Linked DNA regions of Collimonas fungivorans Ter331. The protein of the gene in region 1 interacts with the protein of each later gene in a pairwise test. Links are inferred from orthologs where the notes say so. Each region holds a gene or a part of one and is shown on either strand. Other genes may lie near its edges. The genes, in order: rlmB and tsaE.

Region 1 (14,748 bases):
TATAGTCCGCTTTACGCTTAGACAAGCCGCAAGCCGCAAGTTGCTCCGGACCTGCTTTCAATACCTGGGCCGGAGTCGTCTTGGGACAGACTAACAGAAATTTTTGCCATGCAGATTCCGCCGCCTTGACCGAAACCTGCTGGCCGACCACCGAACGCGCCAGCGTGGTAAACGCCTCGCCGCGGCCAACCAGGTGCAGGTCGCCGAATTGCGGGATCAATTTACGCATGATACGGTCACGCTTCATCAACTCGGCCTTGGCGTCTTCCCAATACGAAGGCACGAAGAACCTGGAGTCGACAGCTATCGCTTTTTGCATACGTTTAGGCCCTTCGCCATTCGGTTTGACCGCCGGGCTTATCTTCCAGCAAGATGCCTTCGGCCAGCAGTTCCTTGCGAATCAGGTCTGCAGCAGAAAAATCCTTGGCTATTTTTGCCGCTTGACGAGTTTGAATTTTGAGTAGGATATCTTGCTCTGACAAAGCCGCTTGCGCAATGCCATTTCCGACAACTTCGCCGCCGGCGAGTGCGCGGCCTTTCAAAAAATCTTCAGGGGAACGCTGCAGCAAACCCAGCACTCCGGCCAAACCTTTCAGCTGGCGCGCCGCTGCCTGCGAACGATTCTTGTTGACTTCGTTGGCGAGGTCGAACAAGGCCGAGATCGCCATCGGCGTATTAAAATCGTCGTCCATGGCTTGCGCCACGCGCGCGGCATGGGCTTCGCTCCAGTCCAGCGGCAAACTGTCTGCCGAGACTTCTTTCAGGGCAGTATACAAGCGGGTCAATGCATGCTTGGCGTCGTCCAGGTTGCTGTCGGCATAATTCAGCGGGCTGCGGTAATGCGCGCGCAGGATAAAGAAGCGCACCACTTCCGCATCGTATTTTTTCAGGACGTCGCGGATCGTGAAAAAATTTCCCAAGGACTTGGACATCTTCTCGTCGTCGATACGCACAAAGCCGTTATGCATCCAGTAATTGACGAACCGGTGGCCGTGCGCGCCTTCCGACTGGGCGATTTCATTTTCGTGATGCGGGAACTGCAAATCCTGGCCGCCGCCGTGGATGTCGAACTGCTCGCCCAGCAATTGCTCGGCCATGGCGGAGCATTCGATATGCCAGCCCGGGCGGCCCTGGCCCCAGCGCGAAGTCCATTTGACCTCTTCCGGCTCGCTGTCCTTGGCCGCTTTCCACAAAACGAAATCGAGCGGATCGCGCTTGCCCAGGTTGACGTCGACCCGCTCGCCGGCGCGCAGATCGTCGAGCGACTTGCCCGACAATTTGCCGTAGCCGGCAAAATCACGCACCGAATAATTGACGTCGCCGTCGCTACCCTGGTATGCCAAGCCTTTATGTTCGAGTTTTTCGATCAAGGCCAGCATCTGCGGCACGAACGCTGTCGCACGCGGCTCGTGATCCGGCTTTTGCACGCCGAGCGCGGCCGCATCCTCGTCCATGGCCTGGATGAAACGGCCGGTCAGCTGCGAGATGGTCTCGCCGTTTTCCACGGCGCGCTTGATGATCTTGTCATCGATATCGGTAATGTTGCGCACATAGGTGACGTCCAGGCCCGACTGCCGCAGCCAGCGTTGCACCATGTCGAACACCACCATCACTCGTCCGTGACCAAGATGGCAATAGTCGTAAACCGTCATGCCGCAGACATACATGCGGACCTTGCCTGGTTCGATTGGGGAAAACGGCTGCTTCTCACGCGCCAGCGTGTTATATATTTTCAAGTCGCTCATGGGAAATTACTGCCTACGGACAGAAATAAGGCACAGAATTAAAGTACAGCAATAAGGCAGAAAAATATTGCACGCCGTTTTACCCATTCGCGCACTTGCGGTGCGGACATCAGTACAACTGAATCGCCAAAACTCTTTTGCAGTGCTTAGTTTGATAAAATGTTGCTTTTCGCCGGAGTATATCATTAGTGAAAAGCGAAAATACACCACAAACGCTCCTACCCACATGAAGGATTTTTATGCCAGCATCTCTTAGCCTGTCCCGCCGCGCGTTCACCCTGGCATTGACCTCTGCACTGACGGCTGCCTGTTTGCTGGGCAACCCTTCGATTGCCAGCGCTGCCGACAAGCCCCATGTCCTGCTGAAAACCAATATGGGCGACATCGTCATCGAGCTGAATCCGGAAAAAGCGCCGAAGACAGTCAAGAATTTCCTGGGCTATGTAAACAGCGGCCACTATAACGGCACCATCTTCCACCGTGTCATCGAGAATTTCATGATCCAGGGCGGCGGCATGACCAAGGACATGGTAGAGAAGCCGGCGCCGAACAAGGTGGAGAATGAAGCCAAGAACGGCCTCAAGAACGTGCCTTACAGCGTCGCCATGGCGCGCACCGCGGACCCGCAATCGGCCGGCGCGCAATTCTTCATCAATACCACCAACAACGAATTCCTCAACTATCCTGGCCGCGACGGCTGGGGCTACGCGGTGTTCGGCCAGGTCATCAAGGGCATGGACGTGGTCGACAAGATCAAGAAAGTAAAGACCGCCTACCAGGACGTGCCGACCACCCCGGTTATCATCCAATCGGCTACAGTAACCAAGTAAATACCGTTTTTGTCCTTCCAATTTTCAACCATCTGATAGGAAACACCATGGCAGTCCTCCTCACTACCAACCACGGCACGATCAAGATCGAACTCGAAGCTGAAAAAGCGCCAAAGAGCGTGGAAAACTTCCTGGCCTATGTCAATGCCGGCCACTACAACGGCACGATTTTCCACCGCGTGATCCCTGGCTTCATGGTGCAAGGCGGCGGTTTTGAGCCTGGCATGAAACAAAAGCCGACCAACGATCCAGTCGAAAACGAAGCCAAGAACGGCCTCAAGAACAAGCCTTACACACTGGCGATGGCCCGTACTTCGGCGCCGCATTCGGCTTCCGCGCAGTTTTTCATCAACGTCAAGGACAACAGTTTCCTCGACTACCCAGGCCAGGACGGCTGGGGTTATTGCGTCTTCGGCAAAGTCGTTGAAGGCCAGGACATCGTCGACAAGATCGAAGGCGTGAAAACCGGCCGTTCCGGCATGTTTGCCGATGTGCCGACAGATGATGTCGTCATCGAAAAAGCTGAAGTCGTTTAATCCAGACTCCTTCTTATGACAGCCTCAGTCTCGAACCAGTCCGGCGCACCAGTTGCGCTATTCATCTCCGACCTGCATTTGCAGGCAGCGCACCCGCGCACCACCCAGGTCTTCCTGGACTTCCTGCAGGAACAGGCAAAGCGGGCGCAACAACTGTATCTGCTGGGAGACTTGTTCGAGTACTGGGCTGGCGACGATGACCTGGAAACGCCGTACAATCGTGAAATTGCCGAAGCGATCCGGCAAGTCAGCGATAGCGGTGTGCAGGTTTTCTGGATCGCCGGCAATCGCGATTTCCTGGTTGGCGACGGCTTTGCGCAAGCAGCCGGCCTGACCATGCTGCCCGACCCGTCGGTGATCACGGTGGGCGGGCAGCGCCTGGCGATCGCCCATGGCGATGCGCAATGCACCGACGACCTGGCCTACATGGAATTTCGCGCGCAAGTGCGGCAACCGCAATGGCAGGCGCAATTCCTTGCGCTGCCGCTGGCGCAGCGCAAGGCGATCATCGCCGGCGTACGCAAGGAAAGCCAGGAAGAACAGCGCCACAAGACAATGGAAATCATGGATGTCAATCCGGCAGCGATCGATGCCCTGTTCGACAGCACCGCAACCGCCACCCTGATCCACGGCCACACGCATCGGCCCGCGCGCCACCTCTCAGGCGCCGGCGAGACTGCCCGCACCCGCTACGTATTGCCGGACTGGGAGTATGACGTCAAGGCGCAGCGAGGCGGCTGGATTGCGATTGATGCGGACGGCGTGATCCGGCGTTTTGGCCATGACGGCCAGCAACTGGCCGATTAATCAAACTGCCGCTTGAACTCGGCAAACTGCGCCGATAAATCATCCACTTGCCGCCGCAAGCCGGCAACTTCTTCTTCAAGCTGGGCGATCCGGTCCTGGCTGCCGCTTTTCACCACCGATGCGCTGCCCGACATCGCATCCGCGATCGCCTGCTGCTCCAGTATTTCCTCTCCCGCCAGCAGATGCGCATAACGCGACTCCTTGGTGCCGGGCGCTTTCGCCAGGCGCGCTACCAGCGACGGATATTTATCGACCAGGAACTGCAAAGCCGTTTCGACTTCGCCCACCGAAGCAAATTCATGCAGCCTGCCGCTGCGGCTGCGCAATTCGCCCGCGGTCTGGATCCCGCGCAGCATCAAGGTCGTCAATACCGCCAGCTTGTCTTGCTCCAGCAGCCATTTGACGCGCATCCGGTGTTCGTACTTGGCAACCCGGGCGCCGGCCTGGTTGACTTCAACCACCAGCTTGCGCTGCATCAGCCGCTGCAGGATGTCCAGTACAGTCGATTCGGCGATAGCCATCACCGGATCGCGGCTGGAGAGCTGGTTGCAGCCGTTGGTCAGGGTATTCAGGGACAGCGGATAGTTATCCGGCGTCAGCGCTTCTTTTTCGGCGAGGACCGCCAGCACGCGGATTTCAAACTGGTCCAGAAATGCGTCGGCGCTGCCGGAACCGGCCGCCGCTTCATCGCCGGCCGGGGTGCTGCTCACTTCTTGATTCATTGCTTGCTCTCCTGGCGCGCCGTCTTATTCGACCAGCTTGTTCAGCTGGTCCGGGTCAAATTTCTCTAGCTCGGGCAAGCCCTCGCAGGCGATGCCGGATTTCTTCAGCAAGGCGATGATGCGTTCTATCTGATGTTCCTGCGCGGCGGCATTGTCGATCAAGCCATGCAAGGCCTTGGACAAGGGATCGTCGCCATTGGGGGTAACGCCGTAGGCGGCAAACATGCGGGCCGCGGCCTCGTCCTTGCCGCTGACGTTTTCCTTGAGGACGATGCGCGCAGGATTGCCCACCGCAGTCGCTCCCGGCGGCACTTCCTTGACCACCACCGCGTTGGAGCCGATCTTGGCGCCCTCGCCCACTGTAAAGCCGCCCAGCACTTTGGCGCCGGCGCCGATGATGGCGCCGCGCGCCAGCGTCGGATGGCGCTTGGCGCCCTTGTTCAGCGAAGTACCGCCGAGGGTGACGCCCTGGTAGATCGTGCAGTCGTCGCCGACTTCAGCGGTTTCGCCGATCACCACGCCAAAACCGTGGTCGATGAATACCCGCCGGCCTATGGTGGCGCCGGGATGGATCTCGATTCCGGTAAAGGTGCGGGCAACCTGCGAAATGAAACGCCCCGGCCATTTGAAGCCGTTGTGCCAGCAATGATGCGCCCAGCGATGCAGGATGATGGCGTGCAGGCCGGGATAACAAGTCAGCACTTCCCACTGGGTGCGGGCGGCGGGATCGCGCGCCATGATGTTGGCAATGTCTTCACGAATGCGGCTGAACATAAAGGTGTCGTATGAATGCGGAGGCGTAATGTTATTCCAAATTACGCCAGCCGTCTTTGCCTCATCCCACCGGCCTTAAGCTTTAGCTGATTCTTGCTGAGTTCCTCGAATGAAGGCAGCTCGCAGCATGTCATTTTGACTTGTAATTCCACCTGGTCCGCCTTAGCATAACATACACGATTTTGTTGTTTTTTAATCAAAACGGGCTGTAGCTCAGTTGGGAGAGCGCGTTGCCATTGGCGACGAGGTCAAGGGTTTCAGTCCCTCTCAGCTCCTCCATACGATACAAGCCATTCTCTATAGAGAATGTAATGCATCAGATCAAGGCAAATGAAAAATTCGTCTTTTCCGAAGAAGAACTCTTGGACGAGTTGTGTGCATCCATGTACGGCGATAACTTCAGTGAAGTCATCGTCATGGCTGGGCCCTTTATGCAGTTCTGTGATGCAGCTACAAAACGACTCGTACCAGCATTCTGAGTAATTGCGGCCATGAAATTCAAACAAAAAATATTGAATGAAGGTGCTTCGACCAAGCGGTCTGAATCCACGTCATTGAAGCAGGGTGCAACGTTGATGACTGCGGCCGCGCTATTGACGCCGATTCCAGATGCCATGGCAAAAATCCTGGGGGAGAACTATGGCATCCCAGTGGTTATGATTGCATTCGCACGCTGCGTACTGCAGATGTTATCTGCACTTCCGCTCCTCCTGGCCTCCGGAGGCTGGTCCGCTCTACGCGTTCAAAACCTTCGGCTCAACCTGTTACGGGGTATGCTGTTAGCAGCCGCAAGTATTGTTTTTTTTGTGGCGCTGAAAGCTATGCCACTGGCAGATGCTATCGCCATATTTTTTATACAACCCATGATCGTAACCATTCTCGCCGTTGTATTTCTCAAGGAGAAACCTGATCTTCGGCGCATCGCGGCGGTCTTTGCCGGATTCGGCGGGACGCTGTTAGTGATCCAGCCGAATTTAGTCATACTCGGCCCGGTGGCAACACTCCCGCTCATTTGTGCAATCCTATTTGCAATCTATCTCGTGCTCGGTCGCCATCTCTCAAAGTCGGATTCTTCCCTCGTCATGCATTTATATGCCGGTCTTGGCGGTACACTTTCTCTCGGGGTGATACTCGCCATTGGCTCCTTGGGGAACATCATGGAATTTCATATGATCGCGTCAATTGACTCTTCCGCTTGGACGCTTCTCGTAGTGATGGGACTCTTCGCAAGCCTAATCCACCTCATGTATATCCAAGCGTATCGTTTGGCGCCGGCAGGACTTCTAGCACCATTGAGTTATATTGAAATCGCATCAGCAATAGGACTTGGCTTTCTGCTGTTCGCGGACTTTCCGGATACATTAAAAGGATTGGGAATAGCAGTCATTATTGGATCTGGTCTCATGCTCGGATGGACGGATCGATCGATTTCCCAACAAAATTCGGTCACCCGTAGCATCACGTGCTACCGCAAGGAGTAGCAATGAGGAAATCAAATTCAACCGTTCTAGCTCAGATCGCCCTTTCCCCTTAGAGAGCATTAGCTCACCGATAACACCGGCCATCAACGCCACGACATTTATCGTCAACAATTTTAAGGAATTGCTCCCGATATCCAGCGCCTGGATTGCCTCAAGGTGATCAAAGTGGGCTATGGCTGGGGCGGCACCATCAGCCTTGTGAATCATTTTGACCCATCCGCTTGGCCCTCATCGAAGCGCCTCCCCCTCAGTGGAAATTGCGCTCGTTTTTACTTCGGCCTGGAGGACGCTAACGATATCGAAAGTGATCTTCGGACTGCTTTCGAGTCGTAAATCGCCGTCTTGTGAACTACATGGCGACCTAATCAGCGGCCAAAAAGATGGCTGACCCGACGCAGCATGAACGCTGCGAAAACAGAATCAACAACCCTTGACCGTGCGCTGGCGGCGGGCTTCGTACAGGCAGACCCCGGACGCCACCGATACGTTCAGGCTTTCGACTGAACCGAACATCGGCACGTTGACCAGCACATCGCAGGTTTCACGCGTCAGGCGGCGCATGCCCTCGCCTTCGGAGCCCATGACCAGGGCCGCCGGGCCGGAAAAGTCCGCTTCGTATAACCCTTTTTCGCCGTCCTCGCTGGTGCCGATCAGCCAGATTTCACGTTCCTTCAACTCGCGCAAGGTGCGCGCCAGGTTGGTCACGGTAATGTAAGGCACGGTTTCGGCAGCGCCGCTGGCGACCTTGGCGGCAGTAGCGTTCAAGCCTACCGCACGGTCCTTCGGTGCAATCACGGCATGGGCGCCGGCGCCGTCAGCCACCCGCAGGCAAGCGCCCAGGTTGTGCGGATCGGTGATGCCGTCCAGCACCAGCAGCAGCGGCGGACCGACGATGGCATCGAGCAGTTCATCCAGGTTGCGCGCCAGCGACAGTTCGCCGGCTTTCGCCACCACGCCCTGGTGGCGGCGAGTGCCGACGATATTCGACAAACGTGCGTCATCCACCGGGATCACGCGCACGCCAACCGCCTTGGCGGCATTCAACAGTTCCTGCATGCGGCGGTCGACGCGGCCGGCATCCACATAAATCTCTTCCACCGACGATGCTTCATGACGCAAACGCGCGGTGACGGCGTGAAAGCCGAAAATCATTTTACTTTTCATATTCTCAGAATCTATCTTTTACGCTTGCTGGATTTCGTGAAGGCTTTCGGCGCCCGCGTCTTTTCTGCGACGCTGGCGGTCTTGGCCTTCTTGGTCTTGCTTGGAGCAGTGGTCTTGGCGGCAGTCGTGACTCTGCTGCTGCCGGTCTTTTTCGGCGGCGCAGCCTTGCCGCCGGCCTTCGGTTTGGCGCCCCGGCCTTGTTCATTGTCGGCGCGCCGTGCTTCATTCTTGAGCACGGTCTTGATGCCCGGCTCGTTGACCAGGCGCAGGTCGATCTTGCGGGCGTCCAGGTCAACCCGGCTTACCTGCACCGTCACCCGGTCAGTCAGCTGGTAACGGATGCCGGTGCGTTCGCCGCGCAATTCGTGACGCGCTTCGTCGTACTGGAAATAATCCGCGCCCAGCTCGGTGACATGCACCAGGCCTTCGATGTACAACGCGTCGAGCTGGACAAAAATGCCGAACGTAGCGACGCCGGAAATCACGCCGGTGAACTCTTCGCCCAGCTTGTCGCGGATAAAATAGCACTTGAGCCATGCTTCGACATCGCGCGAGGCTTCGTCGGCGCGCCGCTCATTGGCTGAGCAATGGACGCCGAGCGCTTCCCATACCGCCAGGCTGCCCTCGTTCCTCTTCTTGCCCGCCGCCTTGTCTTCCGCCTGCTTCTTGCGGCCGGCCGGCGACAGCATGGTGTTCAGAGAACTGGTGTCGAAACCCTTGGGTTCGTAACGCTTGCCCTGCAGGATCGCCTTGATGGTGCGGTGGGTCAGCAGATCGGGATAACGCCGGATCGGGCTGGTGAAATGCGCATACGATTCATACGACAAACCGAAGTGGCCGATGTTTTCCGGGCTGTAGACCGCCTGCTGCATGGAGCGCAGCAGCATGGTCTGCAGCAGCAAGGCGTCCGGCCGTGCCTTGATCTTCGGCATCAGAGCGGCATAGTCGGAGGCGGACGGCGTGTCGCCGCCGGCCAGCGTCAGGCCGACCTGCTTGAGGAAGGTGCGCAGCACCGCCAGCTTTTCCTTGGTCGGATGCGCATGGATACGGAACAGGCCGGGATGCTTGTGGCGTTCCATCAGGTCGGCAGCGCAGACGTTGGCCGCCAGCATGCACTCTTCAATCACCTTGTGTGCATCGTTGCGGGTGCGCGGCAGGATTTTCTCGATCTTGCCGGCGGCGTTGCAGACGATGTAGGTCTCGGTGGTCTCGAAATCGATGGCGCCGCGCGCCTGGCGTGCCTGCAGCAAAGCGTGGAACACTTCATACAGATGCAGCAGATGCGGCACCAGGCCGGGACGCTTGGCGGCTTCCGGGCCCTTGGTATTGCCCAGGATGGCCGCTACTTCTGTATACGTCAGGCGTGCCGCCGAATGGATCACCGCGGGATAGAACTGGTAAGCCTTGATCTCGCCCTTGGCGCTGATCACTGCATCGCACACCAGGGTCAGGCGATCGACATCCGGATTGAGCGAGCAGAGGCCATTGGACAGTTTCTCCGGCAGCATCGGGATCACGCGGCGCGGGAAATACACCGAGGTGCTGCGCTCCAGCGCATCGACATCCAGGGCGTCGTTAGGCTTGACGTAATGGCTGACGTCGGCGATCGCCACGATCAGGCGGTAACCGTTGGCGCGGCCGATCTTGATCGGTTCGCAATACACGGCGTCATCGAAGTCGCGTGCGTCTTCGCCGTCAATCGTCACCAGCGGCACATCGCGCAGGTCGACGCGGTCGCCGAGGTCGGCCGCGCGTACTTCGCCCGGCAGCTTGGCGGCCAGTTTCTTGGCCGCTTCGGAAAATTCGTGGGGCACGCCATATTTACGTACGGCAATTTCGATTTCCATGCCCGGGTCGTCGATATCGCCCAGGATTTCGACAATCTTGCCGACCGGCTGGGTATAACGCGAAGGCTGCTCGGTGAGCTGGACGCTCACTACCTGTCCAGCCTTGGCCTTGCCCGGCGACCCCGCCAGGATGATGTCCTGGCCGATGCGCTTGTCTTCGGGGGCGATCACCCAGACCCCGTTTTCATTGAGCAAGCGGCCGATCACATGGGTATTCGCCCGCGACACAACCTCGACGATCGTCCCTTCCGGACGGCCGCGGCGGTCGGTGCCGATGATGCGCGCCTGCACCCGGTCGCCATGCAGCACTTTCTGCATTTCCTTCTCAGGCAGGAAAACGTCGTCGCCGCCCTCGTCCGATATCAGGAAGCCGAAACCGTCGCGGTGACTGCTGACGCGGCCTTCGATAAAACCGGGGGAATTGGTCAGCTTGTAGACGCCGCTGCGGTCGGGCTTGATCTGTCCGTCGCGTTCCATGGCATTCAGGCGGCGCGTCAAACCGTCCATTTCATCAGGTTTGACGCTAAGCGCGGTAGCCAGGGCGGCGGCGTTTTGCGGCTCGGCAGAGGTGCGCAGAAGGCCGAGAATTTCCTCCCGGCTGGGGATAGTGTAGGAATATTGGCTCAAAAGGCTATTTTCAACAGGTTGTTATTCATCAATGGTTAGTGTAACGGAGGATTGTGACATTCTCCTAACCAAGCAATTTATATCTACATATCGTTATGACTAGGTTGACTTATTCGTACATTAGCTTATAATCTCGCTCTCTCAAGCCCACGTGGCGGAATTGGTAGACGCGCATGGTTCAGGTCCATGTGCCGCAAGGTGTGGGGGTTCGAGTCCCTCCGTGGGCACCATATACCATAGACCAGGCCTTCGTATGCAGATATGAAGGCCTGGCTCTCCGCAAAATTCCCAGTATTTCTCCGAGCTGATCCGGGATACGTAGTGGATATCAGCATTCGCCGGGCATCGCGGCGCGCCATGTGCGCAAACACGATGCATATTATCAGCAAATCGCATTAATCCAGGCACGGCAAGTTCCGGGCGGTTATCGGCTCGCCCAATCCTGATCCGGTTGCAACGGGCGGCAATGCCGCCCTCTGTTTACTAGAATGGACTGATCATCACTTTTTGCGGATTCACCACGGCTGCGGCGGGGAGCTCGGCATCGATTACCTGGTAGAAGGCATTGCCGGTATCGGCGATATTCCAGGTGCTCAGGATCACGTGATAGCCGCTGCGGCCGGCCGGAATCGTGCAGCTATGCTTCGCATGGGTATTGCTGACTGGCGCGAAGCCGCCTTTGATGATGCAGAACGGCTGCAAGTTGAACGAGGCGCGGGTCGGCCGGCCCCGCCGCCGGGAATCCCTTCGGCCCCTCGACGCTTTGCGGTTCATATTGAATCGCGCCGCACGCAGTATTCTCCTGGGTCTTGCACATGAACGCGCGCGATTTGGGCGCATCGATGTAGCCGTGCGCCTGCGCCAGCAGCGGCGCCGCGAGCATCAGCAATAATGTGATCCTGGACGGACAAGACAATGCTTTTTTCATTGGACCTCCGGAAAGTGAGAATTGAAGTAAGGGGAACAGCTGCCAGCCGATCGATTCTCTGGCCAAGCCCCATCGCTGCGTAACTGTCAACATTGACAGCCGCATGGCCGGCATTTCCCATAGCCAAATTCTTTCCAGATTCACCATATAATGAGCGACATCTTGCGCACCGCATTTTTTGGGGCAAGAACATCAACGCCATAAGGACATCGACCGTGAAACTGACCAACCAAACTGTCATAGCATTGCTGTGGGGCTTGCTGTACCTGGTCACCGGCTACATGTCGCACCAGCTCAACGGCCCGATTGCGACCACCGGCTATATCTGGCTGCCGGCCGGCGTCACTGTCGCCGCATTCATGCTGACCAGGACCGCGCGCTGGCTGCCGTTGGTGATCGGCTTCGTCCTGGCGCAGCTGCTGCTGGGTGTTATCGAAGAACGCAACCTGCTGCGCGTGGCGCTGTTCGCCCTGGATGAAATCGGCATCGCCGCGATCGTGGTGGCGCTGGTGCGCAAGGCGCAGCTGCCGATGGAAGGTTTGTATTTCGTACGCGGCCTGCTGATCGCCGCCGTCGCCTGCAGCGCGGTCAGCGCCGCCATCGGCGCGGCCTGGTTCACGCTGGTGCAGCACGTGCCGTTCTGGCCGACGGCACGCATCTGGGCCGCATCCGACCTGGTCGGCATCCTGATCGTCACGCCGGTGCTGGCCGGCTGGTCGCGTTTCCACGCCATGCGCTCGGGCGGCATGGACCGCAGCGATTTCCTGCTGGGCCTGGCGGCGTTCCTGGCCCTGGGCGTGACCGCTTTTGTGATTTTCGACGGCAACAGCATCAGCAAATTTTCGGCCGGCGTCAATTTTGCGCTGACCTACATCCCGCTGTTTTTCGCCGCCGTGGTCACCTTGCTGTGGGGCGGCCGCGGCGGTTCGCTGGCAGTTGCCATGCTAGCCTTTTTCGCCCTGCTCAACACGGTGCAAGGCGAAGGACCGTTTGCCGCTTTTTCCGACATTTTTTCCAGGCATTCGCTGCTGGAAGCCCAACTTTACCTTGCCGTCGCCGCTCTGCTCTGCCTGCTGATCAGCGCCCTCAAGACCACCCGCGAACAATTGCACGAAGACGCCGCGCAATGGAAAAGCGACGTCGAACTGGCGCTGGCCGTCAGCCGGCAACTGGTCTACAGCATCGACCCGCACAGCAAAAAACTGTGCTGGAACGGCGACCTGCAAGGGTTGCTGGGCGTAAGCAACGCCGCTTTCAGCGAACTCGACCAGGTGCTGGCGCATGTCCATCCCGACGACCGCCAGCCATTGCGCAGCCGTTGGCTGGACGACAGCGACGACGACGCCCGCCCCGATTTCGGTTTCCGCCTGCTGCTGCCGGCCGGAGAAGTCAGCCATGTCAGCGACATGAGCGCAGTGCTGCTGGACGCCGACGAATCGGTCGCCATGGTGGCCGGCGCCTGGCGCCTCAATCTCAAGGAGGATGCGCAGCAACGGAGCTCAGGGTCTATTGTCATATGAGCGTCCGCACCGGCGCCCTGCTGATTCATGGCCTGGGCGGCACCCAATTCGATCTCGGCTCGATGCACAAAGTGCTGCAGCGCGCCGGCGTGGAAACCCACGCCGTCACCCTGCCCGGCCACGGCGGACAGCCGGAGGACCTGGTGCCGGTCAGCTACGAGGACTGGCTCGATGCGGTCACCGCCAGCTATCGAGAACTGGCGCCGCAATACGACACGTTCCACGTGATGGGCATGTGCCTGGGTTCGCTGCTGGCGCTGGCGCTGTGCGAACGGGTGCAGCACAGCAAAGGCAAGCTGGTGACGCTGGCGCCGCCGGTGTTCATCGATGGCTGGTCGACACCGTGGTATCGCCAGCTGCGGCACCTGGTGTATTGCATTCCGGGTGTCGCAAGCAGGATGAAAGTCGAGGAAGACGAACCGTTCGGCATCAAGAACGCCACGGTGCGCGCCATCGTCAAGGCCAAGTTCGCGCGCGGCGACAATTTTCATTATCGCTGGGTGCCGCTGGCTTGCATCCGCCAGGTCGACCGCCTGCGCAGGAAGGTGCTGGCCGGGGCCCACAGGATTACCTGCCCCACCCTGGTGGTGCATGCGCGCGAAGATGAACTGACCAGCCTGAAATCGGCCGAATTCCTGCAGGCGACGCTACCGGACGTGCGCGTGGTGGTGCTGGAAAACAGTTACCACATGATTTGCGTCGACAATGACCGCGAGCAGGTCACCAACAGCGTGCTGGAATTTTTCGGTTATCCGCCGGCGCCGCCGCGGCGGGTGCGCGGCGCAGACAAGACCTGATACAAGACCCGACACACGTCGTGCCGCGGCAATCCTAGAATACCCGCCCCAATTGCAGATACAGGTTCCAGACGCCGCGCGGTGCGATCGCGGCGCCGAAATACAGTGGACCGAGGAAGCTGCTGCCGCCCAAGAATACACTCGCGCTTTTCTTGTAAGATCCGGTGCCGAAGGCTTCGCGGGTCTGCCAGATGTCGCCCATTTCCAAGCTGGTGCCGAGCACGGTATTGCGCAGTCCCGGCAAGTTCAGTTCGGGCATGTCCCGCAGGTAAGTCAGGCGACCATACAGCAGGTAGTTGCCGTTAAACTGGTCGGGCGCATAGGCCGACAAGTGCTGAAAGCCTCCCAACGAAAATCCCAGGCCGCCGTTGCCGCTGGCGTCGTTCGTCTCGTTGCCATAGGTGCCGGCAGCCTCCAGCGCCAGGTTCACTGTATTGCGGCCGCGGCTGCCCGCCCACAGCGCCTTGCCCTGGGCATCGCTATAACTGTTCGCCGCGCCGCCAAGGCCGATATTGCTGACCGCGGACAGGTAATAACCTTTGCGCGGAAATAGCGGATCGTCGAGTTGATCGATGGTGAGCTGAGCACGGACCACCGGCTGGTTTATGCGGAATTTATCGAAAATGGTGTCGACGCCAATCAGGTTCGCAAATTCGGTCGGCAGATTATAAGCAGGAGCTGCAGTCAGCCATTGGTAATTCACGCCGGCGCGAAACTCTCCCAGCCGGCCGATCGGGATGCCAAGGTCAACGCCGACCCTGGTGGTATCGACCCGGTACGCAGTCACCGGGACAGTTTTTGAGGTTACCGCACCTTCATCCGTATAAAGGTCGATATGCCGGCGTCCGTATTCGGCATAAGGCGCCACATACAGGCCCACGGTATTCCATATCGGCTGCCGCAATTCGGTATGCAAGCTCGCCTGTTTGCTGCCCAGCACGGCATCGTTGCGCCACTCCAGGCCGCTCTC
Region 2 (14,642 bases), 1.4 Mb from region 1 along the record:
TTCCGCGCCAGCGGCGGATTGTGGGCAAAATACTTCTTGATGCCTTTCAGGACCGCATCGGCCATCTGGTCCTGGTAGGCATTGTCGGTCAGCCTGGCTTCTTCTTCCGGGTTCGAAATGAAGGCGGTTTCAATCAGAATGCTCGGGATGTCCGGCGCTTTCAGCACCGCAAAACCGGCTTGTTCCACCGCACCCTTGTGCAGCTTGTTGATGCCGCCGATTTCGCTCAGCACCGCGCTGCCGAGCTTCATGCTGTCGTTGATCTGCGCCGTGGTCGACAGATCCAGCAGCACGCTGGCCAGCTGGCGGTCGTGGCTCTTGATGTTGATGCCGCCGATCAGGTCGGCCGAGTTTTCCTTGTTGGCCAGCCAGCGCGCGGCGGTGGAGCTGGCGCCCTTTTCTGACAAGGCGAATACCGAGGAGCCGCGTGCGGTTGGCGTGACAAAGGCGTCGGCGTGGATGGAGACGAACAGGTCGGCCTGCACCTTGCGGGCCTTTTGCACACGGACTCCGAGCGGCACGAAAAAATCGGCATCGCGCGTCAGCATCACCCGCATGTTCGGCTGCTGCTCGATCTTGGCCTTGAGCCGTTTGGCGATGGACAGCACGACGTCTTTTTCACGGTTGCCGCCGCGCCCGGTGGCGCCGGGATCTTCACCGCCGTGGCCGGGATCGAGCGCGATCGTGATCATGCGCGTCAGGGTCGTGGTGCGGTCCGGTTTCGGGTCGATGCGGGCCACCGGTGGCTGCTCGGGCTGCGGCTGCAACGGCGGCGTCGGTTTTTGTTCTGGTTTGGTTTGCGCCACCGGCGGCGCGATTTCTCCCGGGTTGGCGGACGGCCATTCGCCTTTTTCTATCATCGCCTGGATCGGGTCGGGCGGATTGACCGGATACAGGTCGAACACCAGCCGGTGCTGGTAACCGCCTACCGGCGCCAGGGTAAACACCTGCGGCTTGACTTCTTCCTTGAGGTCGAACACCAGCCGCACCACATTCGGGCGGTTCTGGCCGACCCGGACTTGCTTGATATAGGGATCGTTAGGCTGGATCTTGGCGACCAGTTCCTTCAAGGTCGGATTGAGTTCGATGCCTTCGATGTCGACCACCATGCGGTCCGGGTTCTGCACCAGGAAATGGGTGGTTTTCAATTCGGCGTCGTTTTCCAGGGTGACGCGGGTGTAGTCGTCCGCCGGCCAGACCCGTACCGCGACAATCTGCGCGGCGCGCGCCGACAGCGGCGCCAGTACTGAAATGAGCAAAGTACCGCCGGCCTTGAGGATGGTGCGGCGGATTTTTGATTTTAGAGGTTTGGTGCAAATTTCAGTCGAGCGAGACATTGACTACCCTTATCAGATAACGCCTGCAATTCTACATCACGTCCCTTGTCGGAAACATCGGAAACACTCAGTAATACGCTGATGTCGGGCGGCGGCAACGCGGTGTCCGCCTTTTCCGGCCATTCGACGATACAGATGGTGTCGGGGTTGAAGTATTCGCGGAAACCGGCTTCCAGGAATTCATCCGGGCTGGCCATCCGGTACAAATCGAAGTGCATCACTTCGACCGCCTGTTGGGCTATCTGGATCGTATAAGGTTCCACCAAGGTGTAAGTAGGGCTCTTGACGTGGCCCTGGTGGCCGGCGGCATGCAGCAGGGCGCGGGTCAGCGCGGTCTTGCCGGCGCCCAGGTCGCCGTGCAGGTGGATCGCCAGTCCGGGCAGCAAAGCCCGGGCCAAGGCGGCGCCCAGCGCGTTGGTTCCGGCCTCGTCATGCAGGTGGGTTGTAAAATGCGGCATCTCGTAACATAGTCCTTTGTATCTAGTCTTTCTGAAACACACCAGCCATGGCAGTAATCGACCAAAATCTAAGCGCGCTAGCCACCACCATCAAAGCCTGGGGGCGGGAGCTTGGTTTTGCCGATGTCCGCATCAGCGATGTCGACCTGGCGCAGCAGGAGGCTGGTTTCGAGGCATGGCTGGAGCTGGGCTATCACGGTGAGATGGATTATATGGCAGCGCACGGAATGAAGCGCGCCCGGCCTGCCGAACTGGTGCCCGGCGCGATCCGGGCGATCGCGGTGCGCATGGATTACCTGCCGCGCGCCTATCAGGATGACCAGGGCAGCTGGCGCCCGCGCGAGCAGGCGCGGCTGGCGCCGGCAGCCGCCGGCAGCGCCACTATCTCGCTGTATGCGCGCGGCCGCGATTACCACAAGGTGCTGCGCTCGCGTCTGCAGCAGCTGGCGGACCGCATCAAGGGCGAAATCGGCGAATTCGGCTATCGCGTGTTTACCGATTCGGCGCCGGTGATGGAGGTAGCCCTGGCGCAGAAGGCCGGCCTGGGCTGGCGCGGCAAGCACACCTTGCTGCTGAATCGCGAAGCCGGCTCGTTTTTCTTCCTTGGCGAAATCCTGACCGACCTGCCATTGCCGGTCGACCAGGCCATCAGCTCGCATTGCGGGCAATGCAGCGCCTGCATCGATGTCTGCCCGACCCAGGCGATCGTCGGCCCTTACCGGCTCGACGCCCGCCGCTGCATCTCTTACCTGACGATCGAGCTGAAGGGCAGCATCCCGGTGGAACTGCGGCCGCTGATCGGCAACCGCGTCTACGGCTGCGACGATTGCCAGCTGTTTTGTCCATGGAACAAGTTTGCGCAGCCGTCGACGCTGGGCGATTTCGACGTCCGCAACGGTCTTGACCAAGCCACGCTGGTGGAGCTGTTCGGCTGGAGCGAAGAGCAGTTCAACAGTCGCATGGAAGGCAGTCCGATCCGCCGCATCGGTTACCAGCGCTGGCTGCGCAACATGGCGGTCGGCCTTGGTAATGCCGCAGCGGCAGGCGCCGGCTCGCCAGAGATCATTGCCGCCTTGCAGCAGCGCAGCGACTATCCGTCCGAGCTGGTGCGCGAGCATGTAGCCTGGGCGCTGCAGCAGCACGGCATCGATTAGTGCTGCAGCACCCACAGCCAGAATGGCAAAGTCAGCGCCGACAACATGGTGCCGGCGGAAATCATGAACGCTACCAGAGGACCGTTGCCGCCCATCCGGGCCGCCAGGATATAAGCGCTGGAGGCGGTAGGCAGGGCGCAGAACAGCACCACCAGCTGCAGTTGCGACGGCGCTAGTCCCAGCCACTGCCCCAGCAGCCAGGCCATGGCCGGCAGCGCCAGCAGCTTGATCGCCAGGAAATACCCGGCCAGCGCCTTGGCCCGCTGCACGCCGCTCAGGCGCAGGCCGGCTCCCACCAGCAGCAAGCCCAGCGCCAATGCGGCGTTGCCGAGCCGCGACAAGACCGCGCCCGCGACTTCCGGCAGCGGCAATCCGGACAAGCTGTACAAGAGCCCGCAGGCGGTAGCGATCAGCAGCGGATTGCGCGCCAGTTCCTTGAACAGGCCACCGCTTTTATGCGCCAGGGCATGGACCGCAGCCAGGTTGCACAAGGGCACGCCAAAGCCGATCAGCATCGCCATCATGCCGGTGGCCTGTTCGCCGCCCAGCCTGGCGGCCAGGGCCAGCGCCATGTATGAATTGAAGCGGTAGCCGGTTTGCATGCCGGATTCATAGTCCATCGGCGCCGCCTTGATCCACGGTTTGCCCAGCCAGGTCAGGAAGATGGCGCCGAGCAGCGCGCCCATGCCGATCATCAGCATCTTGCCGCTGGTGTCGAAGCTGAGCGGGGTGCGGGCGGTGGAATAAAACAGCAGGGCAGGGAAGAGCAGGAAATACACCAGCTTTTCCGCCCCGGTCCAGAACTCAGCGCCCCAATTGCTGATGCGGTGCAAGACGGCTCCCAGCAGGATCAGCGAAAAATCAGGAAACAACAGGTTGACGATATACATGGAGTGGCGGATATTGTTAAAAAGTGAGCTCGATTGTCGACACGCGGGGCCGTCCTGAATAATTCCCGGGGCTAGGCGCTAAAGTTAGTTTCTTGAGGGAAATTTAGCGAAAATTGATGAGTATTAGTTTGATAAGGGTTTAGTGTAAACCTATGTTGTTTAGTCAAAATGATTCATATAAATTATTTGTTAAATCCGGGTAACACCTGTTACAGTGCGACCACACTAGAGATTGCGGCTTGCAAAAGCAGCAAGTAACTAGATGAACCGGATTCCGGTTTCCGGCAAGTAGTTTTATGTAGCACAGAATTTAAGTCCACGTCCGGCGAGGGATTTGCCAGCGGGATTGAATCAACAAGATTGAATCAATGGGATTGTAGGTGGTGGTGCATAAGAACGGTAATTGATACCGGGGATACTGAGGAGACCGTGCATTCCAAATGAAGCTGTCTAAACAGCCGGGAGTGCATAACGAAGTAATTTGAGGCGCATCGACAGATGCGCCTTTTTTATTTTATCCTTCGGGTATGAATATAATTTCAGATAACCCGTTGAAGCGCGTTACAGGCGGCCAGCTGCCCGCGCAGCACTTCACGGCAGTAATCGCCGCGCCGTTCGGTGCGATGGGGATACGCACTGAAGCGGGCCTGGTTTACGAACTGGTCTATCTGCCTCCCACCTTCCACGAAAAAGACGCCACCGACGCACTGGCCGATCGCGCTGCAAAGCAGATCGGCCGTTACCTGGAGCAGCCGGATTTTCGTTTTGACCTGCCCCTGGCGCCGTTGGGCACCGCTTTCCAGCACAAGGTCTGGAAAGCGATTGCAGCGATACCGCGCGGGGAAGTGCTCACTTACGGCCAGGTCGCCAAGCTGATAGGGTCGGCGCCGCGCGCGGTGGGCCAGGCCTGCGGCGCCAACTGGTTTCCGCTGGTGATTCCCTGCCATCGCGTGACGGCGGCCGGCGGCATCGGCGGTTTTTCCCATCACGACGAGGCCGACGGTTTCCATTTGCGGGTCAAGCGCTGGCTGCTGGAGCACGAAGGCGTGGCCGGCCTGTGAGAAGGTCCAAGGCACAGAGCGAAGCCAAACCGGCGCTGAGCGCCGAACATCAAACCGCGATCGACGAATTCTGCGACAACCTGTGGCTGGAAGACGGCCTCGCCAAGAATTCGCTGGAGGCATACCGGCGCGACATGACCCTGTTTGCGCTGTGGCTGCAGGAACAGCCGGACGGTAAATCGCTGTTCGCAGTCCATGCCGGCGACCTGAATGCCTATTTCCTGGCCAGGCACGACAGCAGCAAGGCCACTTCATCGAACCGCCGGCTGGCGGTGCTGAAGCGCTTTTACCTGCTAGCCTTACGGCAAAACCGCATCAGTGCCGATCCTTGCCTGCACCTGCGTTCGGCCAAACAGGCGCCGCGCTTTCCCAAGATCTTGTCCGAAATTCAGGTGGAAGCGCTGCTGGCGGCGCCCGACGTCGCCACGCCGCTGGGCTTGCGCGACCGCACCATGCTGGAGCTGATGTACGCCAGCGGCTTGCGGGTATCCGAGCTGGTGCTGCTGAAATCGCTGGAGGTCGGCATGAACGAAGGCGTGCTGCGGATTACCGGCAAAGGCAACAAGACGCGCCTGCTGCCGTTCGGCGAAGAGGCGCGCAACTGGATCGTGCGTTATCTGAAAGATGCGCGCGGCCAGATCATGAACGGCCAGATGGACGACGCCCTGTTCGTGACCGCGCGCGGCGGCGCCATGACGCGCCAGATGTTCTGGACCCTGATCAAGAAATACGCCGCCAAGGCCGCGATCAACGCGCCCTTGTCGCCGCATACCTTGCGCCATGCATTCGCCACCCATCTGCTCAATCACGGCGCCGACCTGCGGGTAGTGCAGCTGCTGCTGGGACATGCGGATATCTCGACTACCCAGATTTACACCCATGTGGCGCGCGAGCGCCTGAAGGCGCTGCATGCCGCACATCATCCGCGCGGCTGAAACGCGGTTGAAACTGCTGGAGGAGGATAGTTTTATTGGTATAATGCAACTTTTTTTGGCGTTGAATTCTGCATCCTCGCAATTATTCTCCTGTATCCTGTAGTACATCATTCAAGAGTCTATTTAGGGGGCGCAATTGGCAAAAACGAATTTTCAGTATGAAAAACGGCAAAAAGAATTAGAAAAGAAGAAAAAGAAGGAAGAAAAGCTGAAGCGCAAGCTGGAGAAGGGTTCTTCCACCGAAGTTGAAACAGAGGATGGAGCCGAATCCGAACTGCCGGCAAGCGGTGAACCTGCTTCCGATGAGCCTAAGCAGCCTTAAGCGCCGCCAGCCTGGCCAGCGCAGATCAGCGGCAGGGATTGTCGCTGCATCGGGTCTGGCGACAACATGATTTGCCAGCAGACGCTGCGGCCCGCCGCACTCAAGTAGCCCGGTATGACAAAACATATTTCAGAGACCCCGGCGACGCAATTCTTGCGCAAGCACGGCGCGGTCTTTTCAGAACATCCCTATGCATATGAAGAACACGGCGGCACCACGGTGTCGGCGCGCGCGCTGGGCGTGGACGAACACCATGTGGTGAAGACGCTGGTGATGCAGGACGAGGCGGCCAAGCCGCTGATCATCCTGATGCACGGCGACCGCAAGGTGTCGACCAAGAACTTGGCGCGGCAGATCGGCCGCAAGTCGGTGGAACCCTGCAAGCCGGAAGTGGCGAACCGCCATTCCGGCTACCTGATCGGCGGCACCTCGCCGTTCGCCACCCGCAAGGCGCTGCCGGTGTATATCGAAGAGAGCATCCTGGCCTTGCAGAAGATATATATTAACGGTGGCCGGCGCGGCTACCTGATCGGCATGGCGCCGCACAGCGTGGCCGACCTGCTGCAGGCCAAGACAGTCCAGTGCGCGCTGGACGAGTAGGTCCTGAACCAACCAAAAGAAAGAGACACGCATGTACATATTGTTATTCACGGTTGCCGCCTACCTGATCGGTTCGGTATCGTTCGGCATCATCACCAGCAAACTGTTCGGGCTGGGAGATCCGCGCACCTATGGCTCGAATAACCCCGGCGCCACCAATGTCCTGCGCAGCGGGAACAAGACCGCGGCCGCCCTGACCCTGCTCGGCGACGGTTTCAAGGGCTGGCTGGCAATCTGGCTGACGCAGCGGTACGGGCCGCAATTCGGCCTTGGCGACGGTTCGGTGGCGCTGGTTGCGGTGGCGGTCTTCCTCGGGCACCTGTGGCCGGTCTTTTTCCGTTTCGCCGGCGGCAAGGGCGTGGCGACCTTGTTCGGCATCCTGATCGGCATCAGCCTGTGGCTGGGCCTGGCGACTATCGCGACCTGGCTGATCGTGGCTTACGCATTTCGCTATTCTTCGCTGGCAGCCCTGATCGCCAGCGTCTTCGCGCCTTTTTTCTATGCCTTGATGGAAGGGCCGGACATGATCCTACTGGCGATAGTGGTGATGAGCGCCTTGCTGATCTATCGCCACGCCAAGAACATCGGCAACCTGCTGGCCGGCAAGGAAAGCCGCATCGGCGCCAAGAAGAAGAGTGGTAATGCGGCATGATAATAACCAGGAAAATCGCAACCGGGAATGTCGGCGCCCGGCAATTATTAATCCAAGGAGAAAACATGAAGAAGCTGATTCTGATAGCTGCCGTGAGCGCTGGCATGTTGCTGAGCGCCGTATCGGCGCAGGCGGCTGACCGGACACTGATGCTGCCCGTTGCAGGAGCGTTGGCCGTTAACGACGCCCAAGGCCGCTTGGGCGACAGCGTCCGTTTTTATTTTGGCGACCAGCGGACGCCAAAGGTGTTGGAGAAGTTTGGTGGTGAAAAGACCAGCCAAAGGACCAACGCGTTTGGCAAATCCGATGAGAAAGCCTGCAACTGGGTGTTTCTGTCAGCGATGCTGCATTTGCAACAGCGTGCGCAGGATCTGGGGGCGAATGCGGTGGTCAATATTGTCAGCAACTATAACAATGTAGAGCATGCCAGCGCCACCGAATTCGAATGCCATGTCGGCGCGATCATGGCTGGCGTGGCCTTGAAGGGCGAATTTGCCAGAATCGCCAAATAAAGCCGGCTAAAGAGAGCCGCTGATCAGGCCGATAATCGGCTTGCATCCTGCCGAAGTCGTTTCCCGGGCAAATAAAAAAGCGCTAGCCATCTTGGGTTTAGCGCTTTTTTACTTAGATTTCCCGCAGTTGTTATATCGAATTAGCTATAAGTCGAATTTTAATGATGTTTATATGCAATTATTGTTGCATTGCGCCATGAGAAATGTGTCCGAGATTCGGCTTTCTGATCCCATGAAGTTGAAAAGGGATAGGCGTTGTTTTATGTGAGTTCGTCTTGCTATGCAGCATATTTTCGTATTGTGAAATCAAATATCGCTATTTGGAAATCAAAAAAACTCCTGTTAGAATTTGGCACCCGTCTACATAGTGACGTAGATGCTTGCGACCCAACCCGCCAGTCCGGTGCCAGATCGGACAAGCGCACATATTCAGGAGACTCAGCATGTCAGCCCAGCTCGACCAGGTTTTGGCCCAGGCCGCCAACGATCCAGATGTCATTGAAACCCAAGAGTGGCTGGACGCGCTCGAAGCTGTTATTGAAACCGAGGGTCCTGAACGCGCCCATTACCTGATGGAAAGAATGGTCGACCTGGCCCGCCGCCGCGGCGCCCAGATCCCGTTTTCCAGCAATACCGCTTACGTCAACACTATCCCTGCCCACATGGGCGAGCATTGCCCGGGCGATCTGGAGATCGAAGAGCGCCTGCGCTCGTGGATGCGCTGGAATGCGATGGCGATGGTGGTCAAGGCCAACCGTCTCGACGGCGACCTCGGCGGCCACCTGTCCAGCTTTGCTTCGCTGGCCAACATGCTCGGCATCGGCTTCAACCATTTCTGGCACGCTCCTTCCGAAAACCACGGCGGCGACCTGCTGTACATCCAGGGCCACTCGTCGCCCGGCGTCTATGCCCGCGCTTTCCTCGAAGGCCGCCTGACTGAAGAGCAACTGCTGCATTTCCGCCGTGAAGTCGATGGCAAAGGCCTGTCTTCCTACCCGCACCCGAAGCTGATGCCGGATTTCTGGCAATTCCCTACCGTATCGATGGGCCTGGGCCCGCTGATGGCGATCTACCAGGCGCGTTTCCTCAAGTACCTGCATGCACGCAGCATCGCCGATACCGCCAACCGCAAGGTCTGGGCTTTCTGCGGCGACGGCGAGATGGACGAACCGGAATCGATGGGCGCAATCGGCATGGCCGGCCGCGAACGCCTCGACAACCTGGTGATGGTGGTCAACTGTAACCTGCAGCGCCTGGACGGTCCGGTGCGCGGCAACGGCAAGATCATCCAGGAACTGGAAAGCGATTTCCGCGGTGCCGGCTGGAACGTGGTCAAGGTGATCTGGGGCGCAGGCTGGGACGACCTGCTGGCGCGCGACAAGGAAGGCATCCTGCAGCGCGTGATGATGGAAACCGTCGACGGCGAATACCAGAACTACAAGGCGAAAGATGGCGCGTTCGTGCGCAAGCATTTCTTCGGCAAGCATCCGAAGCTGCTGGAACTGGTCAGCAAGATGTCCGACGACGACATCTGGCACCTGACCCGCGGCGGCCACGATCCGCACAAGATTTACGCTGCCTTCAAGGTGGCGCAAGAACACAAGGGCCAGCCTACCGTATTGCTGGTCAAGAGCATCAAGGGCTACGGCTTCGGCAAATCGGGCGAAGCGCGCAATACCGCGCACAACACCAAGAAGCTGGACGACGAAGCCATCAAGGCCATGCGCGACCGCTTCCAGCTGCCGATTTCCGACGACCAGCTGCCGAACGTGCCGTTCTTCAAGCCGTCCGACGACACCCCGGAAATGCAATACCTGCACGCTCGCCGCAAAGCGCTGGGCGGCTATCTGCCGCAACGCCGCCAGAAGGCCGACGAAGAGCTGATCGTGCCGGAACTGTCGGCATTCAAGGGCGCGCTGGAACCGACTGCCGAAGGCCGCGAGATTTCCACCACCCAGGCTTACGTACGCATCCTGAACACGCTGCTGCGCGACCCGAGCCTGGGCCAGCGCGTGGTGCCTATCATGGTCGACGAGTCGCGTACTTTCGGCATGGAAGGCCTGTTCCGCCAGATCGGCATTTTCAGCCAGGTCGGGCAGCTGTACGAGCCGGTCGATAAAGACCAGGTGATGTACTACCGTGAAGACAAGGCTGGCCAGATTCTGCAGGAAGGCATCAACGAAGCCGGCGGCATGAGCTCGTGGATTGCCGCGGCGACCTCGTACTCGACCAACAATCGGGTCATGATCCCGTTCTACACCTACTACTCGATGTTCGGCCTGCAGCGTATCGGCGACCTGGCATGGGCAGCCGGCGACATGCGCGCCCGCGGCTTCCTGCTGGGCGGCACCGCCGGCCGCACCACGCTCAACGGCGAAGGCTTGCAGCATGAAGACGGCCACAGCCACGTGCTGGCGTCGACCATCCCGAACTGCGTGCCTTACGATCCGACCTTCTCGCACGAAGTGGCAGTCATCATGCATGACGGCCTGCGCCGCATGGTCACCAACCAGGAAGACGTGTTCTACTACCTGACCCTGATGAACGAGAACTACAGCCATCCGGGCCTGAAGGAAGGCCAGGAAGAGGGCATCATCAAGGGCCTCTACCTGCTGCAGGAAGGCGGCAAGAAGAGCAAGCTGCGCGTGCAGCTGATGGGTTCCGGCACCATCCTGCGCGAAGTCATCGAAGGCGCGGCCTTGCTGGCCAGCGACTGGGGCGTCGATGCCGATATCTGGTCGGCGCCGTCGTTCACCCTGCTGGCCCGCGACGGCCAGGACGTCGAGCGCTGGAACATGCTGCATCCGACCGAAACACCGCGTCTGGCGCACATCACCCAGTGCCTGAAAGACACCGCCGGTCCGATCATCGTTTCCACCGACTACATGCGTACCTTCGCTGAGCAGGCGCGTGCTTTCGTTCCAGCCGGCCGTACCTACAAGGTGCTGGGCACGGACGGCTTCGGCCGTTCCGACACCCGCGCCAAGCTGCGTGAATTCTTTGAGGTCAACCGTTATTATGTGGCGGTGGCGGCATTGAAGGCGCTGGCCGACGAAGGCAAGATCAAAGCCTCGGTTGTCGCCGATGCGATTACCAAGTATGGTATCAATCCGGAGAAACCGAATCCGGTCACGCAATAAGGTACTGGTCTTGATAACTGAGCAATAAGCAGTACTAAGCCAGTATTAAAATTTCCACGGCTGTGCAGCACGGGTCTGAATTTTCTGAAAGGAAACTCAGGCCCGCGTTATACAGCGGGCAGAATGAATGGAGCTAAGCGATGAGTATGGTGGAAGTCAAAGTCCCGGATATCGGCGACGTCAGTGAAGTTGAAGTCATTGAATTGATGGTCAAGGTCGGCGACACGGTAAAGGTCGACCAGTCGCTGATCACGGTCGAATCCGACAAGGCCAGCATGGAAATCCCGTCCAGCCATGCGGGCGTGATCAAGGAATTGAAAGTCAAGCTGGGCGACAAGGTCAAGGAAGGCACTTTGGTGCTGGTGCTGGAAGCCGATGCTGCCGCAGCGGCGCCGGCTAGTGCCGCGGCCGCCGCACCAGCTGCGGCGCCTGCAGCAGCCGCTCCGGCTCTTGCGCCAGTCGCGGAAAACAAGCCAGCGCCGGCCGCTCCCGCGCCGGCACCGGTAGCAGCTCCGGCGCCAGCCGGCGGCAGCATCCCGCATGCGTCGCCGTCGGTGCGCAAGTTCGCGCGCGAACTGGGCGTCGACCTGAGCAAAGTGGCCGGCACCGGCATCAAGGCCCGCATCACCCACGAAGATGTGCAGAATTACGTCAAGGGCGTGATTTCCGGCGCGGCCAGCGGCAGCGCAGCTGCTGCGGGCGGCAAGGGCGGCAGCGGCGTCGGCCTCGACCTGCTGGCATGGCCGTCGCTGGATTTCAGCAAGCAGGGACCGACCGAATTGCTGCCGCTGTCGCGCATCAAGAAGCTCAGCGGCCCGAACCTGCATCGCAACTGGGTCATGATCCCGCACGTCACGCAATTCGACGAAGCCGATATCACCGAACTGGAAGAATTCCGCAAGCAAGCCAACGACAGCTTCGCCAAGGCCAAGTCGCCAGTCAAGCTGACCATGCTGGCGTTCGTGATCAAGGCCAGCGTCGCCGCGCTGAAGAAATTCCCGGCGTTCAACGCCTCGCTCGACGGCAAGGGCGAAAACCTGATCCTCAAGCGGTACTACAACATCGGCTTTGCTGCCGATACGCCGAACGGCCTGGTGGTGCCGGTGATCAAGGATGCCGACAAAAAAGGCATCAGCCAGATCGCCCAGGAAATGGGCGAGTTGTCCGCACAGGCGCGCGACGGCAAGCTGAAACCGGCCGACATGCAAGGCGCAACCTTCACGATTTCATCGCTGGGCGGCATCGGCGGTACGGCGTTCACGCCTATCATCAATGCCCCTGAAGTCGCCATCCTGGGTTTGTCGAAAGCCTCGATGAAACCGGTCTGGGACGGCAAGCAGTTCGTGCCGCGCCTGATGATGCCGACCTCCCTGTCCTACGACCATCGCGTGGTCGACGGCGCCATGGGTGCGCGCTTTAGCGTCTACCTGGCCGAAGTGCTGGCCGACATGCGCAAGACATTGTTGTAATGTAGGGTGGGCACTCCGTGCCCACGCGCTGTATCCGTAACACGCGCATCCGCGTGGGCACGGAGTGCCCACCCTACGGGTCAATTGGCATACAGATGGAGAGCAATTATGACTACCTGCGTTGTCGTCAAAAAAAATGGGCAGATCGCGATTGCATCGGACTCGCTGGTGACGTTCGGCGATACCCGCTTGTCGCATGCTTACGAGGTCAACAACAAGATTTTCCAGATCGGCGAATCGTACATCACGCTGGCCGGCACCGCCGCCCATTTCCCCGTGATGCGCAAGCTGCTGACGGCGATGGGCGAAGAGTGCAGGCTAAATAGCCGCGATGAGGTGTTCGACACCTTTTCCAAGGTGCACACCATCCTCAAGGACCAGTATTTCCTGAACACCAAAGAGGATGAAGACGATCCCTACGAATCGTCGCAGATCACGTCCCTGGTCGCCAATCCTTACGGCATCTTCGGCGTGTATTCCTATCGCGAGGTGTTCAGCTTCGATCGTTTCTGGGGCATAGGCAGCGGCCGCAATTTTGCCCTGGGCGCGATGTATGCGGTGTATGACAAGGACGTCAGCGCACAGCATATCGCCGAGGTAGGAATTCATGCCGGCGTTGAATTCGATAAAAGCTCTGCCATGCCTTTGCGCATCCACAGTTTTGAAATGAAAACCGCGCCTGACGCCGAGCCTGGCGCATAAGCGGCACACGGCAGCGGCGCACGGCACACAACAATTTTTTCCTCCCGACGGAGGAGCGAGCATGGAGCAAACGCTATGAGTATGGTTGAAGTCAAGGTCCCGGATATCGGCGACGTCAAGGAAGTGGAAGTCATCGAACTGATGGTCAAGGTAGGCGATACCGTCAAGGTCGACCAGTCGTTGATCACCGTCGAATCGGACAAGGCCAGCATGGAAATTCCGTCGAGCCAGGCCGGCGTCATCAAGGAAATCAAGGTCAAGGTAGGCGACAAGGTCAGCGAAGGTTCGCTGATCCTGGTGGTGGAAGCCGCCGGCGCCGCCGCGGCAGCTCCGGCAGCGGCAGCTCCGGCGCCGGCAGCAACCGCTGCGCCAGCGGCCGCCGCAGCCCCGGCCGCCGCCGGCGTTGCCAGCACCATCGAAATCAAAGTGCCGGATATCGGCGACGTCAAGGAAGTCGATGTCATCGAGCTGATGGTCAAGGTAGGCGACAGCGTCAAGGTCGACCAGTCGCTGATCACCGTCGAATCGGACAAGGCCAGCATGGAAATTCCTTCCAGCCAGGCCGGCGTCATCAAGGAAGTGAAAGTCAAGGTAGGCGACAAGGTCAGCGAAGGTTCGGTGATCGTGCTGCTGGAAACCACCGGCGCCGCTGCAGCCGCACCGGCTGGCGCAGCTCCTGCTCCGGCAGCTGCGCCAGCAGCGCCAGCCGTGGCGGCTCCGGCGGCCGTCCGTTTCGCCGGCAAGGTCGACATCGAATGCGACACCATGGTGCTGGGCGCCGGCCCCGGCGGCTATACCGCTGCCTTCCGCGCTGCCGACCTCGGCCAAAGCGTGGTGATGATCGAGCGCTACCCAAGCCTCGGCGGGGTTTGCCTGAACGTCGGCTGTATCCCGTCCAAGGCGCTGCTGCATGCGGCCAAGGTGATTACCGAAGCGGAAGAAATGGCGCATTTCGGCGTCAAGATGTCGGCGCCGGAAATCGATATCGACGCCTTGCGCGGCTGGAAGGAAAGCGTCATCAAGAAACTGACCGGCGGTTTGTCCGGCCTGTCCAAGGCGCGCAAAGTGCAGGTGCTGACCGGCAAGGGCGAATTCAGCTCGGCCAATACGATTACGGTAGCCACTGCCGACGGCCCGAAAGTGGTCGGCTTCAAGAACGCGATCATTGCCGCCGGTTCCTCGGTGGCCCGCATTCCTGGCTTCCCTTACGACGATCCGCGCCTGATCGACTCCACCGGCGCGCTGGAGCTGCGCCAGATTCCGAAGAAACTGCTGGTCATCGGCGGCGGCATCATCGGCCTCGAAATGGCTTGCGTGTATGACGCGCTCGGCTCCAAGGTCACGGTGGTCGAATTTGCCGACGGCCTGATTCCTGCGGCCGACCGCGACATTGTCAAGCCGCTGCAGAAA

What was found.
Region 2: the proteins of rlmB (region 1) and tsaE interact in binary tests that used the Escherichia coli proteins (3 or more experiments, as listed by UniProt). The link is inferred for Collimonas fungivorans Ter331 from one-to-one orthologs.

Annotation. Positions count from the first base shown.
Region 1 is NC_015856.1:2,789,354-2,804,101, forward strand. What follows is about bases 6,188-9,142. They hold rlmB (23S rRNA (guanosine(2251)-2'-O)-methyltransferase RlmB), read right to left. Parts: upstream 8,060-9,142; coding sequence 7,316-8,059; downstream 6,188-7,315. Other genes in these bases: CFU_RS12105 (DMT family transporter), read left to right, coding at 6,188-6,895; rnr (ribonuclease R), read right to left, coding at 8,071-9,142. Also shown: CFU_RS12065 (DNA-3-methyladenine glycosylase family protein), read right to left, coding at 1-319; cysS (cysteine--tRNA ligase), read right to left, coding at 324-1,745; CFU_RS12075 (peptidylprolyl isomerase), read left to right, coding at 1,985-2,575; CFU_RS12080 (peptidylprolyl isomerase), read left to right, coding at 2,623-3,111; CFU_RS12085 (UDP-2,3-diacylglucosamine diphosphatase), read left to right, coding at 3,127-3,918; CFU_RS12090 (YceH family protein), read right to left, coding at 3,915-4,640; cysE (serine O-acetyltransferase), read right to left, coding at 4,665-5,414; CFU_RS24885 (hypothetical protein), read left to right, coding at 5,726-5,893; more of CFU_RS12105, read left to right, coding at 5,906-6,187; more of rnr, read right to left, coding at 9,143-10,533; CFU_RS23855 (lytic polysaccharide monooxygenase), read right to left, coding at 11,017-11,235; CFU_RS25190 (lytic polysaccharide monooxygenase), read right to left, coding at 11,171-11,461; CFU_RS12130 (MASE1 domain-containing protein), read left to right, coding at 11,677-12,981; CFU_RS12135 (alpha/beta hydrolase), read left to right, coding at 12,978-13,778; CFU_RS12140 (patatin-like phospholipase family protein), read right to left, coding at 13,813-14,748. UniProt on the Escherichia coli protein: Specifically methylates the ribose of guanosine 2251 in 23S rRNA.
Region 2 is NC_015856.1:4,146,845-4,161,486, reverse strand. Bases 49-2,897 are described here. They hold tsaE (tRNA (adenosine(37)-N6)-threonylcarbamoyltransferase complex ATPase subunit type 1 TsaE), read right to left. Parts: upstream 1,796-2,897; coding sequence 1,301-1,795; downstream 49-1,300. Other genes in these bases: queG (tRNA epoxyqueuosine(34) reductase QueG), read left to right, coding at 1,843-2,897; CFU_RS18555 (N-acetylmuramoyl-L-alanine amidase), read right to left, coding at 49-1,337. In the rest of the region: more of CFU_RS18555, read right to left, coding at 1-48; more of queG, read left to right, coding at 2,898-2,949; CFU_RS18540 (AEC family transporter), read right to left, coding at 2,946-3,839; CFU_RS18535 (methylated-DNA--[protein]-cysteine S-methyltransferase), read left to right, coding at 4,367-4,900; site-specific tyrosine recombinase XerD, read left to right, coding at 4,897-5,835; CFU_RS18525 (hypothetical protein), read left to right, coding at 5,972-6,157; ybaK (Cys-tRNA(Pro) deacylase), read left to right, coding at 6,272-6,757; glycerol-3-phosphate 1-O-acyltransferase PlsY, read left to right, coding at 6,789-7,409; CFU_RS18510 (excinuclease ATPase subunit), read left to right, coding at 7,475-7,921; aceE (pyruvate dehydrogenase (acetyl-transferring), homodimeric type), read left to right, coding at 8,365-11,061; aceF (dihydrolipoyllysine-residue acetyltransferase), read left to right, coding at 11,202-12,530; CFU_RS18495 (MFS transporter), read left to right, coding at 12,639-13,232; lpdA (dihydrolipoyl dehydrogenase), read left to right, coding at 13,308-14,642. UniProt on the Escherichia coli protein: Required for the formation of a threonylcarbamoyl group on adenosine at position 37 (t(6)A37) in tRNAs that read codons beginning with adenine.